Regions from separate parts of the Vibrio taketomensis genome, predicted to be linked through region 2. Evidence: riboswitches for the same ligand, from Rfam matches in the RefSeq annotation. Region 2 holds a riboswitch; each other region holds the start of a gene.

Region 1 (4,831 bases), on a different replicon from region 2:
ATGTTCCGATAAATAGTCGACTATTTCTTTAATCAAACTGTAATTTACCGGCTGCTCTTGCTGCAAACGCTCCTTCTTATCGGCCAATATCGCCAATAATCTCAGCATATAACCATGCTCGCGCCGGATTTTTTCGATCATCATCGCGGTCTCTCCATAAACACACAATCTTTATAAGTGTATTCGACAATATAGAGAAACGCTTCGACTCCCCTCAAGAAAACAAACAAATATTCAACAAGATTGAAATAAATCAGACCGTTAGTGGTAATCGCCAATCGATGCCTTGCAAACCTTGTTGCTCGAGCAATATATTCGCCTGCGAGAAGTGCTTACAACCTAAGAAACCACGGTGCGCTGAGAGTGGCGATGGATGAGGAGCGGCGAGTACATGATGTTTATTGCGGTCGATAAAACGACCTTTCTTTTGCGCATGGGAGCCCCAAAGCAAAAACACCACGCCTGAGTTGTGTTGGTTAATCGCTTCAATGACACGATCAGTAAACGTTTCCCAACCAGTGGTCTTTGCATGCGAATGCGCTTGGCCTTGTTCCACAGTTAATACGGTATTAAGCAATAGTACGCCCTGCTCTGCCCAACTTTGCAAATAGCCATGCTGAGGGATCTCAAACCCTTCTATATCTTGCGCCAATTCTTTATACATGTTGACCAAAGAGGGTGGTGTTTTGATTCCAGGCAACACAGAAAAACACAAGCCATGTGCTTGATTCGGTCCGTGATAGGGATCTTGACCTAAGATAACGACTTTCACTCGATTGAATTCTGTCGCCTTAAAAGCATTGAACACATCCGCTTCTGGCGGAAAAATAGTTTTTCCGCTCGCACGTTGCTGCTCAACATAACGAATGGTTTGTTGAAAATAGTCTTGCTGCTTTTCGCAGCCGATAACGTCATGCCAAGTTAAAGTTGAGCTCATGCGGGCTTCCTTGAATAGATTGAAGATCGTTTCAAGTTGCTATTGTCGCAAAAAGCCTATCATGAACAAAGTGATATAACCCACTAACCGAGTATTTAATGAGGTGGACGCTGAGGAGTGCGGTAGTGACCTTGGCCATTAACATGGCGATTAGGTGTGGGCATTCGATGAGGACGATGAGCAGGGACAGAATTGGATACATTCATAGCAGCACCTTTCTTAACATAACCACGTTGCACAAGTATTGTTATTTAAGTTATGAAAGAAAGATGCCAGTTTGGTCAAGTATTTAACTAAAACTTATTCGGTCACTAAACTTTGTTGATGAAACGTACGTAGTTGCTTAATTTCATTCGCCCAAAGTTCAGGTTCAATTGTCTCTAAAATTAGAGGGATACCATCAAAGCGAGCATCTTTAGCGATATATTCAAAACAGCTCCAACCAATTTCACCTTTACCTAATGCATGGTGTCTATCGACCTTACTGCCCAACTTCGACTTTGAATCATTAATGTGCATTGCACGTAGATAGTGCATACCTACCACACGGTCAAACTCAGCAAAAGTGACTTCACACGCCTCGAGTGACGACAAATCGTACCCCGCAGCAAAGGTATGACAGGTATCTAAACACACCCCAACTCGAGACTTATCGTCAACTTGTTCGATAATCTCAGCCAAATGCTCAAAGCGCCAACCAAGGTTTGAACCTTGCCCTGCCGTGTTCTCGATGACCGCAATCACATCTGGCACAGCTTGGTGCGCAAGATTGATCGATTCAGCAATCGTTGCTAAACACTCTTGTTCTGAGATTTTGTTGAGGTGGCTGCCTGGGTGAAAGTTTAACAGCGTTAAACCTAACTGCTGGCAACGCTCCATCTCATCGATAAAAGCCGCGCGAGACTTTTCTAGTTTGTCAGCCTCCGGCGCACCCAAATTAATCAAATAGGAGTCATGGGGCAAAATATGCTCAGCGGAAAAGCCCAACATTTTGCAATTTGCTTTAAATGCGCTGATGGTTTTTGCTTCCAGTGGCTTTGCTACCCATTGGCGTTGATTTTTAGTAAACAATGCAAAAGCATTAGCACCGATCTCACGTGCACGCAGCGGTGCTTGATCAACACCACCAGCGGCAGAAACATGAGCACCGATATATTTATTTTGTGATACAGATCTCATTGTCATTTAACCACTTTACTCTTTCAGTTTCGCTACCTAATAACAGTTAGTTAGCGTAAATTGTGACCTTTCAAATTGTCATTTTGTAGTAAATTTACAACAAAATGACTCATTTAACTAAATTTTAAATATTAAAATATTTTGTAATTACTCGTTTTAAACACTTTATTGATTTAACTCAATAAAATTCCCACAAGAAATTCAATGTTTTTGGTTGTAATTTGACTTAAATCAATATTATTATAATGGATATTCGCTATATAATACGTAGCTCGACAAAAAATTTGAAAATTAACACCAATAAGAACCACATTTATGTGGACTAGGAGAACGTAATGATTCAAGGTATTCAAATTACTAAAGCCGCTAACGACGACCTACTAAACTCAATCTGGCTACTAGATAGCGAGAAGAATGAAGCACGTTGTGTTGCTGCAGCATCTGGCTACGAAGCTGACCAAGTTATCGCTATCAGCGACCTAGGTGAGTACGAAAGCCGTGAAGTAGCAATCGAAGCTGCGCCAAAAATCGAAGGTGGTCAACACCTAAACGTAAACGTACTACGTCGTGAAACTCTAGAAGACGCAGTTGCTCACCCAGAGAACTACCCACAGCTAACTATCCGTGTATCTGGCTACGCTGTGCGTTTCAACTCTCTAACTCCAGAGCAACAACGCGACGTTATCGCTCGTACTTTTACTGAGTCTCTATAATTTTTTCGCCGAACGGCAAAAATTAAGACCCAAGTTTTTGAAAAGCAGGTGCAAGCCTGCTTTTCTTTTTGGCATCTATATAAAAATTCTTCGTGCCAAAAAATAGGCTTAACTAAGCCAAACCAGTGAACAACTGCAGAGAATATCAACACCAAGCATATCGAGTGGGATTTTAATTCCACAACTCAGTTAAGTTTGTAGTTGTGATACTCACCTCTGCGTTACATTCCAAATCGCTCAATTCATACTTCGGCAAACCATTCGAAAGAGTGGGACGCAAAGCTTCCGGTCTAAAGATGATAACAATCAAAGATAGCGGGGCCGCCACTTGATAGCCATTATTAAGTGTCTTAGGTAACATCAACCTTGCGTTGGTAGAACCCTATTTGCATGCGCCAAAGTGTGACTATTTTAAGTCAACCAAAAGGAACATGTGATGAAATCACTGCCAAATAAAACTCTGCTTGCGCTTGCTCTAACAGCGCTGAGCGGTAATGTAGCTGCTCACGGCTACGTCTCTGAATTTAACGATGGTATTGCAGGTAGTCGCGCTGCACTTTGTAAGTACCCAACGCCTGATACCAACGAAAAAAACCGCGATTGTGGCGCGATTCAATATGAACCACAAAGTGTTGAAGGCCCTGAAGGTTTTCCTCAAGCTGGCCCTGTTGATGGTAAAATTGCCAGTGCGCAATCAGCGCTTGCGACTGCACTTGATGAGCAAACTGCCGATCGTTGGGTGAAACGTCCTATCACATCAGGCATGCAAAATTTTGAGTGGACCTTTACCGCTAACCACGTCACTCGTGATTGGAAATACTACATCACTAAACCAAATTGGAATGCAAACCAAGTTCTATCACGCGATTCATTTGATCTAAACCCATTCTGCGTGATCGAAGGCAACATGGTGCAGCCACCAAAACAAGTCACGCATGAATGTAACGTTCCAGAGCGCGAAGGCTACCATGTAATCCTAGCGGTTTGGGATGTCGGTGATACTGCAGCCGCATTCTACAACGTCATCGACGTTAAATTTGATGGTCAAGGCCCAGTGCTCCCTGAGTGGAACCAAGCTGGTCAAATCAATCCAACCATGGATCTCAACATTGGTGATAAAGTCTTCACCCGCGTATTTGATAATGCCGGTGAAAACATCGCTTACCGCACTGAGCTAACCATCACAGAGCAAAGCCTCACCCAAGCAAACAATTGGTCACATGCGTTAGCCGCTAAGATCAACCAAGAGCAATCTGCAATTAAAGCTGGCCAATACAGCGCAGATAAATTTACGCCAGTCTACGGCGCTAACCCAGTTTACCTACAAACTGGAAGCGGTCTGCAACGCGTTGAAATTGGTTACGATATCGAAACTACCCTACCAGAATACTCGTTAACCGTTGAAGGTCTTGAGTCTGAGTACATCATCGACGGACAAGCAACCGAACTAAACCTAGCCCTAACAGCAGAAGGTGATATTGAAACTGAACTTACCGTTTACAATCACGGCCGTGAAGCGCTGGCAAGTTGGACGGGTAAGCTTACTGATGGTCAAGACCTACCGCTGACGTTGACGCTATCTAAATCAGAGCAAGGCCACCATGTGCTAGTTAGTCGCATTAAAGATCAAGCTGGCAATCTAATTGATCAAATTAACTACGACTTCCACCTTATTGAAGCGCAAACTCCGCCACCAGCGGGCGACTATGATTTTGTCTTCCCAGAGAGTGTGAAAAGCTACACCGCAGGTACTAAAGTCTTGGCGAGCGATGGTCAAATCTACCAATGTAAGCCATTCCCATACTCAGGTTACTGCTCACAGTGGACAGAAAACGCAACACATTACACGCCAGCGACGGGTTCTCACTGGACAATGGCATGGGATAAAGTGAACTGATTTATCACTTAAATTTTGTTTGATTATAACGGCACTCACAGTAGTGCCGTTTTTTTGTGCATACAGACTCAAGTTCGGTTACATTGACGCAATGATTCCATTTAG
Region 2 (4,831 bases):
TACGATTTGCGCGGCCATTTTTTGCACTTCATGTTCAAGATACGTTTCCGATGATCGCATGTGGTCAATATCTTCAACAAAATGAGAGGGACGTATATTGCGTAGCGTCGCTTCGTTTTTACAAATAAAATCTACCCATGGCAAACCATCCGCATTTTGGTATTCGATAATGTAAGTGGCTGCCGTTTGATGATTTAGGCTTGTATTGAGTTCAATCATCCAATCCAGATAATGCTCTGATACCCACGAAATGTAGTGCTGATTAAAATACTCTCTAAGCGATTGATAAGCTTTACGGTTGATCAGTTTTTGCATAAATGAAGAGGTGTCGCCATGTTCACGTGATGTCTTGATAAAGGTTTCCATTGGCAACTGATAAGGATAACGTTGTTGGCCCCAGTGGTCGGCGAACAATTTGGCATGAATCAATACGTAGTGCAAAGCGCTAAAAAGTCGGCCATAAACAAACCGATCTCGGTAGAACAACCTAACTCTTTCACCACAATAGAGGTTTAAATAGTCGCTCGGTACATCATGAGCATGCTCGCTGTCCTTGGTCGTACCTATTTCAAAGCTTGATTGTTCAGAGCTTGGTTGCGTGTTTGCCACATGCCATGGTTGCCTGCTCCAATAAGCCACATCCAAAGCGAGCAAATTCGGCCATTGATAGGGATCGTTCTGCGATCGAAATAGGTTCTCAAAGCTCAACCTATCATCCCCCTGTCCATGAATTTGCTGCAACTCGGTATTGATTTTATATTGAATATCAACACTGACTTGCTCCATGAGGCTCTGAATTTCAGAAAAACTCATAGACTTAGAATACCCTGGAAGATATCGCTCATAGATTTGCTCTTCAGACATCAGTCCACTTCCTATGCAATAGAACTGATTAAAGTATATACAGGAGTGCAGATTAACCTAACGAGTCACACATCAATCCGCGATTCAAAATGATGTAATTCAACTTAATCACACGCCGCCTCCTTGAGTCCATAAGGCCTACAAAACGATATCACCATCACTTATCTCGCAATATTTTTGCGCTTTCAAACTCTCCCTGATTGAATTTACATTTGTCTTTCTAATAGAATCCGTGCCCTCATTTCGTTATCCATAACACTGGCTGAGTGCTAGTTCGTTAAATTGACATGTTGAAGTTGACCTATTTATGAAAAAAATGAAGGGATTCACGCTGATTGAGCTCGTGGTTGTCATTGCTATTTTGGGTGTTTTGGCTGTAGTCGCGTTACCTAGATTTCAAAACATGCAGCGTGAAGCTCGCATCAACGTAATCGAAACCTTGCACGCTACTTTTGAAGAAGCTCATCAAAGACTCTACGCAAAGGCACAGATTCCAGGTGCATTAATACCCCAAGGTGAACAATTTTGGGTAGACGTTAATGGTAACGGGATCATCGATAGCGACAGTGGCGACTACGACCAAAGTACGCTTTATGGTAAAGATGGTATCGACATCATGATGATTAATGAGACAAACATCGACAATCATCAACTGTTAAAACTGGTCGATGTGAGTGACGAATTAGTCGCGGTGGTGGGTGATCAAAAACATCAAGCTTATATTGGTTTCGATATGCTTGGGAACAACGATATTAAGAATGGCGGCTGCCGTATTTATTATGACCAAAAGAAATTCCAATTCTCAACGAGCGGTTGTTAACACCTTCTGGCTAAAAAATAAAAATTTTCACCCATAGAGTAGATTGTCTTCCTGCACAATATCGCCTTAAGCCCTCAGTCGATACTCATCAATTCGCAACACTTATCAATTCACACCTACGCTTCCCCAAAGCGCCCAAACACTATGACCCACCTCACAGTTAAGCACTGAGAGGTGAGCGTTATCGTTTTGTTTTTTGAAGGAATATCACAAACTTGTGAACTCCATCACCGATTGTAGATGCTGTAATTGTGGAACCAGTGTCACACAAACGGATACCATATTCGCGGAAATAACTCTAAGGGCAAACTTGTCGTGAGGCAGGGACGCAAAGTGACAGCAGAATTTAAGATTCTGGGCTGCATTACTGAGTTTAGTGAAAACTGAACGGAAACTTAGATCATGAAAAAATCCACGCTTGCTCTTGGCATTATGGCTACTCTCTGTGCAACCTCTAGCTTTGCAAATATTTATACCACAGAGAGCAATGGCTCAATCCGCCATATGGACACCAACGCTGATGGTGACATTTCGGTTATTCTACATCTCAAAGATAAATACACATACACGAACGACAAAGGCAAAGAGAAAACGAAAAAGTACTCGAAAACCGTTCAGTATGTTGCAAATTCAGGCGAGAGCTTTGATGACGTATTGGCAATGATGTCAAGCTACGACAATATCGCTGACTTTCAAGAGATGCCTGTTGACGTAAAAGCAACGGGAGGACGAGAATTTGCAGAATCATTTGATCTCAATTTGAGCCTTGCCAACGAATATGTTGCAGGTGGCACGGTTGGACATGCGACCTTGTTCCACAAGAATGGCGTTCCAATGCTGCACGTAAACATTGACGGTAAATACGTACCTGCAAAACAGCCGTATCTGAACGTCCCTAGTTTCGTGAAAAGCTCACGCGCACACGACTTCTTTAAGGTTGTAGTCACCGATATTCTCGATAATGTTATTGTCGGTTTTGTTGAAGCGAAACAAGACATTCCTTTCAATCATGCGGACTACTTTTACGCCAAAGGCGAGCGTATCCCTGTTTACTGGACGCTAAGCGCAGACAGTAAGCCGTCATGTAATAAAGAGTGTAAAAACCAAGAACAGGCACATATGTCGGTAAGTAGCGCGCAAGTATTAGGACAAGGTAAGAAAATGCCTAATATTAAAGCGACCGACGACAGCGGCGAAATTATGGATTGGTTCCAATACGACCGTATTGGCGAAACATTCCAAGGATTAGGCGATAAACCTTATGGTATCGTACAAGACACGTATGACGAGAAAACCTACTGGGTTTACGGTTCAGCGATTGCCAAAGCCAAAGAAGGTAGCAAAACCTACTATTCTGGTGACAAAAACTACTCGCCAGGTCTCGCGATGAGCATCACAGTGAAATAATCCACATTCTGGTACACGTATACGTTATACCAGAATGATGCTTGATTAGAATTCACCAGAAGCACTCAAGATATACAAAAAACGCCTCGTTAGAAGGCGTTTTTTATCGCTTATGACTAATCAAAAAAGCTAACGCTTGAGATATCTATCCACATTCTCAATATCAATGAGCCTTTCTGGTAAATAAGCCTTTGCATATCGTTGGTAGACGCCACTGGTTAACAACAGCTCAAAAATATCCTTATCAATATGACCATTTTCAACCATCTTTGAAAGAATATCGATTGCTTCGCTCAGCGGTTTGGCTTTTTTATATGGTCGATCTGAGGCTGTCAGTGCTTCAAAAATATCAGCCACCACCAAAATTCTTTCCGGAATTGACAGATCCTCACGACTCAATCCGCGCGGATAGCCGGTTCCAATGAGTGTCTCATGATGAGTCGTCGCATACCGAGGCACTCGCTCCAGTTCAGGTGGGAATGGAATGCTCTCGAGCATCTTAATACCACTGATCATGTGTTCATTAATCTTAAAGCGCTCTTCTTCCGACAAGGTTCCACGTCTTACAGAAAGGTTATAGATTTCTCCATGATTATATAGATGAGTCGGAACCGTCATGTTTATCCCAAACTGCGTCACATCAGCAAAGGGCTGATCTCTTGCAACGATATGGTCTGGTCGATCTGCTAAAAGCTTTTCAACGGCCGGTGTAGGTTGTGGGTGATAGCGCGTTTCTTCAAGTGGCGATAACCCTAAGCCACAATCAAAATAACGTACCCATTCTTGCTCAGCTAGTTGCTTTAATCGTTCAATATCTTGGTCAGACATAAACTCACCACCGATATTTGCGTTCGCAATAAATGCAAACTCTTCTCTCAACTTGTCTAATTGGGGACGCAAATCGTTATCGAGATCAACCTCTGAATCTAGCTTTGATAACAAGTATTGAATCTGAGCATCTCTCCACAATACCTCAAAGCGCATACGAACTTCGTGAATACGGTTGTAGTTCGTTTCAAGCTTACTGCCTTTATCGACGACATACTCAGGCGTGGCGATCTTGCCACAATCATGCAGCCAAGCTGCGACACGAAACTCACGACGCTCTTCATCATTGTTGAATTGAAAATCTTTGAGCTTGTCACATTGCGATTTTTCAGCCGCTTCGGCCAGCATTAAAGCGATTTCTGGTACGCGATTACAGTGCCCTGCGGTATACGCTGACTTTTCATCGATGGCTCGTGCGACTAATTGAATCATGGACTCAAAGAACTGATTCTGCTGCTCTTCAAAATTCTGCAACGCGTTACGCCCACGAATGACCGATAAACCTAACTGATGGATTTCTTCAATCCGGCTATGCACTCGATTTACTTTTGAGTACTGACGTAACTTAATCCACTGAACTTGTTCTCTTAACTGATTAATAGGTTTTGATATGGGTGCCGCGAACAACCATGCAAATGGCAGTAACAAGAGTAAAACCAGTAGTGATGCACCGATGGAATAAAAAATAGCTTCGTGCACACCCGCCATTATGTAAGATTGAGGGACAACAACTGCAAAGTACCGTGAGTTAGACTCTCTAAGCTTTGAGATATACAAATACTTTTCGACGCCGTTGATGGTCATTAATTTTGCGCTATTGTCACTATCTTGATGGTGACTAAATTCCAACAATTCCGGATACGGAATATAAGTGAATGTTGATTGTGCCGCTCCTTCAGTGAACCATTTTTC
Region 3 (4,831 bases), on a different replicon from region 2:
CATCGGAAGTGAATCCATTGATGCGCTGCTTTAAAGAAAAAGAGCTACCGATCCCAACGCTATATTTGATGGGCGAACGGGACTACATGTTTATTCAGCCGGTACGAGAAATGATCGCAGCACATAAACTGAGCCAACTACGAGAGATCGCCGACTGTGGGCATGTGTGCAATATTGAGCGCCCAGACGAATTCAACCAACATTCGATTAACTTTATTCATCAGCAAATTCGCTAGTACCGCATTGCCAACATAAGGCGAATTGTCCTTCATTGATTTCACCGCACTCTGAGCATTGCCATTCTGGTAGCGAGTGCGGCTGTTCAAATTGTTTAACCAGGGCTTGCGCTGCAGGTGCTTGGCTGACGTCAAAAAGCCAGACATGGGGCTCGCTAGAATCGCCAAAAGGTACTTCACCTTGTAAGCCAAAAATACCTTCGCCACGGACTTCACACTCAATATTATGTGAACGCAAAAGCTCACAGACAATGTGAGCTTGTGGGGGATTCGCTGCGCTGAATATTTTCACTAAGTTACTCCGTATTAAGCGTGACTTTGCGATTGCCCATCACGTTTAAACTTTGCCATCACCCATTTTGCAATGATAGGGAATAAACCAAGTAGCGCGAAAGACACTAATACTGATGGCGATACGATGCCAGACAAACTATCGATTTGCGCTAACTGTGTACCGGCGTTGAGATAAACAGCTGTGCCTGGCAGCATCCCTAGTTGACTGACTAAGTAGAAACGCGCGGTTGTGATTGGGGTTAGCCCCATCAATAGGTTGATCAGGAAAAATGGAAAAACGGGAATTAAGCGCAGTGAGAATAGATAAAACGCTCCGTCTTTGGCTACACCTTGGTTAATGGCGTTAAGCTTATCGCCAAACTTCCCTTGTACCCAGTCTCGTAGAAGAAAACGACTGCTGAGAAAAGCCAGTGTCGCACCAATGGTACTCGCAAAAGATACCAAAAGTAAGCTAGTCCAGAAGCCAAATAGCGCAGCACCTAACAACGTAACAACCGCGGCTCCCGGAATCGAAAACGCAGTGATAGCAACATATATTGCAAAGTATGTGATGGCTGCTAAAACGAAATTTTGCTCGATATAAGCAGCAAGAGCAGCTTGTTGCGCTTTGGCATTTTCTAGCGTGAGTTGATCACCAAATTGGGTGATTAGAAAGGCGATTAATCCTATTAGCAACAGGCCAAAAATCAGTTTCTTGTTCATCTTTGCTCTCCTTATACCTAGCCTGTATTAAGCTTAGTATCTAAATTTGCTGCGTTGATGAAATATAAGAACTTATAAGTCGCGAAAAACTTTCAAAAAAAAGCCAGCGAGATCGCTGGCTAGATTAAGTTAGTGCTGTAAGCGTGCGAGCAATTCCTCTCGGCGGGCTAGGGGGACAACAGACCAATGGGTGCCCTGTATCGCGCCCTCAAGCGACCAAAGAAGCTCGAGGCTAACCTCACTAGTATGAGAGTTACGAATCGCTTTAAACGCCTCTAGAGAGCCAGTTTGATGTAGCTGCTGAACGTCTTCAATGCCTGCTTTTTTAAGCATACGTTCAGTCGCTAGACGTAAATTAGGTAAATCTTTAATACGGGTTGGTTTTGTTTCAGCTTGAGAAGACTTTTCTACTTGCGCTCTGGCATGCGCAGCTCGAGCTATCTCAAGGGCTTTTTCACTGTCGTTATACCATTCTTCACTGAGTGCGAAGTACTTGGTGACAACAGGGAAACCGCGTTTGTGATAAATATAAGGTTCAAAACCCAGTTGCTTAAATTGTTTTCTTAAAGTGCTGTCAGCACGGATATGAAGCTTATTGTGTACGACTAGGGCAAACATGGTTTCGTCTGCGAAAATCCCAAACCCACCAAACATAGAGCGAGATTTAATGCGACCTAGTGGCTCAAATAGCCTCATTGAGTCTTTCAGTATTGGTTTATCCATTCAGTACTTTCTCGGTGTATGTGTATGTTAATACGCCACCAAATCAGGTCCGAGAGAATAGCAGGTAATGCAGGTATCTGGAGGTTAATCAGTTAACGTGTGCATTTCTACCATCGGCAACCCCGCTACCATACAGTCATGTTGAATCATGAATATTTAGGCCGGTGGCTTTGCGTCCCATCTTTTCAGAATGGTTTGCCCTGTGCGTGACTTAATTTGCTTTGCTAAAGATTAAAATACTTCTTGTAAGAAGTATCAGCATACTATGGAAGAATTGTGATCTTAATGCAAGAATAAAGTCTGAAATGTAACATAGCTGATGGTGAGACCATCAGCTATTGTTTTATTAATCATCGAGTTAGTTAATTTTCTTAACCGTAGAGCGCTCAACGATTTCTGGATGCATTTCAAAAACTCGCTTATCGTGTTCTTTATTTTTGATGCGCTCAAGTAGGATTTCAAACGCGTTTTTACCTACACGACGTTTTGGTTGGTGAACCGTTGTTAGCGGTGGAGAGAAGTACTCTGCCAACTCGATGTTGTCGTAACCGATCACCGACATATCTTCTGGAATACGAATGCCTTTTTGCTGTAGGCGACTCATTAGACCAAGTGCCATGGTATCGTTAAAACAGAAAATTGCCGTAGGACGCTTGTCCATTGCAACGATTTGGTCAGCGGCAAGCACGGCAGTGTCACACTCAAAGTTACCTTCAAGAATCCAATCTTCATTAACCGTAAGGTCTGCTTCTGTCATCGCACGTTTAAAGCCTTGAATACGCTCTTGGCAAACGGCTTTTTCGAAGTGACCACTTAAACATGCGATATCTTTGTGACCATGCTCAATGAGGTATTTGGTCGCTAGGTAGCCACCTTCTTCTGAGTTGTCGATGATCTTATCGACTTGAGAGCTCTCTGGGCCCCAGTCCATAACCACTTTAGGAATGTCTTTATGGCGGTCTAGCATTTCGCTCAGTTCTTCGGTTAGGTCTGAACACATTACCAAAATACCGTCGACACGTTTTTCCGCTAGCATGCGAATGTAGTCACGTTGCTTCTCGTAGATACCACCCGTATTACAAAGAATTAGCGTGTAACCTTGGCGGTAGCAGTAGCTCTCAACACCATCAATGACTTCAGAAAAGAACAGGTTAGTTGATTGCGTTACTAGCATACCGATAGTGCGTGTGCTATTACATTTTAGACTGCGAGCGACTGCGCTTGGTGCGTAGTTTAGCTCTGTAACCGCTTCCATTACACGTTCTTGTGTTGCTTCAGCAACAAAGCGCGTTTTATTAATCACGTGCGATACAGTTGTTGTCGATACGCCAGCTAAGCGCGCAACATCTTTTATAGTGGCCATAAGGTATGATCCTATCTATCGCTGCCACATCCGCTATTCACATTATTGGGAATAAATTGGCAGTAAGTATTAGAAATACAAAAACCGCTTGAGAGCAGCGGTTTGTACTTAAGTTATATTAATTTATCGTTTGCGATGACGATTTTAGACCGCATTGACGCTGGTAGCAAATGAAAAACCATCATCGCAGCTTGGGGCGTGTATGCTATTCCGCTTCGCCGGCCAAATAGTTACAGTCGAGTTCAAGGAACGCAACAAGCAATGAAGTGACGGCTGAATAGAAACCAAATGAGTCAAGTGCTTGGCTTTTCGCGGCGAACTTAGGTACCCAATTTAGAATATAACGGCGAATAAACGCCTCTTGTTCAATCAGCGCATCTTCAAAATGGCCTTCTTGCTCAAGCTCGTTAGTGCGAATAATCATATTGCCCAGCAGGTCGAGTTCAATAGCGATATGATCCGCAGGCTCATTCAAACTTTGATTGATTGCCACGCCATGTTCTGCAAGCAGCGCTTCCATTTCTTTGGCTGGCTCATCATGTAGAAGACCTGTTGTGCCGACATACATCGAAGCATATGGCAAAGCAGACTCTTTATCTGATTTCAGGAACAGATCGCAGAAGTCAGCGGCGAGTTCAAGTTGGCCATCTTCACGGTCAATTTGGCGGTTAAGCGCGTCGACTAGGCGATCAACAGATGGTTTAAGGGTTGGGTTTTCGCCTAGGCCAGATAAAAAGCCACGAATTTCAGCGCTTTGGTATTGATCCAATTCAGCTTCGGTCAGCTCTTTGGCAAATAAACTAGAAAACCACCAGTAAATTTCTGCACGCTTTTCGTTAAACGCTTTGAGTTCTTGCATCTAAATAATGCTCCAAGTTTGTGTTCTATTTATATTTTAGCGAAGAAAAATGAATAACGATAATGCCTATTGTGACTAAATGAGTCTTAAAATGGCAAATTGTTAACCGATGAGCTAGGGTTGTCTTGAATCAATAAAAATCATCTTTCTTGATTTTAATGTAATAAATACTAGAAATGTTACGACATATGAATAGAATACAACGGAAATTGATTCCCAATGTAAATAAAGTGGTTTAGATGAGCTATCACGTTTTAGTTGTAGAAGACGACGCAGTGACTCGCAGTAAGCTAGTTGGTTACTTTCAAAATGAAGGTTACACCGTTAGCGAAGCGGAGAGTGGCGAGCAGATGCGCGACACGCTACAAAGTAATTCGATTGACCTAGTAATGCTAGACATCAATCTTCCTGGTGAAGATGGTTTGATGTTGACGCGTGAACTTCGTAGTCAATCGGACATTGGAATTATCCTGGTAACAGGACGCACGGATAGCATTGATAAGATCGTAGGCCTAGAAATGGGCGCAGACGATTATGTAACCAAACCATTCGAGCTTCGTGAATTGTTGGTTCGCGTTAAAAACTTGCTGTGGCGTATTTCTGCCGCGCGTAACGCGGACAGCATGGTTGAGCAAAAAAATGATACCAACATTG

Evidence for each region. Region 2 has a riboswitch for cyclic di-GMP ahead of Vt282_RS15105 (hypothetical protein). Riboswitches for the same ligand answer to the same signal wherever they lie in the genome.
Region 1: another riboswitch for cyclic di-GMP. It lies ahead of gbpA (N-acetylglucosamine-binding protein GbpA); the one in region 2 lies ahead of Vt282_RS15105 (hypothetical protein).
Region 3: another riboswitch for cyclic di-GMP. It lies ahead of Vt282_RS04600 (TfoX/Sxy family DNA transformation protein); the one in region 2 lies ahead of Vt282_RS15105 (hypothetical protein).

Annotation. Positions count from the first base shown of each region.
Region 1 covers NZ_AP019649.1:586,866-591,696, reverse strand. The annotation lists gene Vt282_RS02785 (hemerythrin domain-containing protein) at 1-144, opposite strand, end outside; gene ung (uracil-DNA glycosylase) at 254-937, opposite strand; gene nfo (deoxyribonuclease IV) at 1,238-2,116, opposite strand; gene grcA (autonomous glycyl radical cofactor GrcA) at 2,452-2,829, shown strand; cyclic di-GMP riboswitch class I at 3,071-3,158, shown strand; gene gbpA (N-acetylglucosamine-binding protein GbpA) at 3,266-4,726, shown strand.
Region 2 covers NZ_AP019650.1:304,122-308,952, reverse strand. The annotation lists gene Vt282_RS15115 (hypothetical protein) at 1-864, opposite strand, end outside; gene Vt282_RS21270 (type II secretion system protein) at 1,172-1,684, shown strand; cyclic di-GMP riboswitch class I at 1,978-2,056, shown strand; gene Vt282_RS15105 (hypothetical protein) at 2,087-3,091, shown strand; gene Vt282_RS20775 (HD-GYP domain-containing protein) at 3,221-4,723, opposite strand.
Region 3 covers NZ_AP019649.1:987,702-992,532, forward strand. The annotation lists gene Vt282_RS04585 (alpha/beta fold hydrolase) at 1-236, shown strand, start outside; gene Vt282_RS04590 (putative signal transducing protein) at 214-528, opposite strand; gene Vt282_RS04595 (TVP38/TMEM64 family protein) at 543-1,232, opposite strand; gene Vt282_RS04600 (TfoX/Sxy family DNA transformation protein) at 1,362-1,955, opposite strand; cyclic di-GMP riboswitch class I at 2,068-2,165, opposite strand; gene purR (HTH-type transcriptional repressor PurR) at 2,314-3,318, opposite strand; gene torD (molecular chaperone TorD) at 3,524-4,177, opposite strand; gene torR (two-component system response regulator TorR) at 4,417-4,831, shown strand, end outside.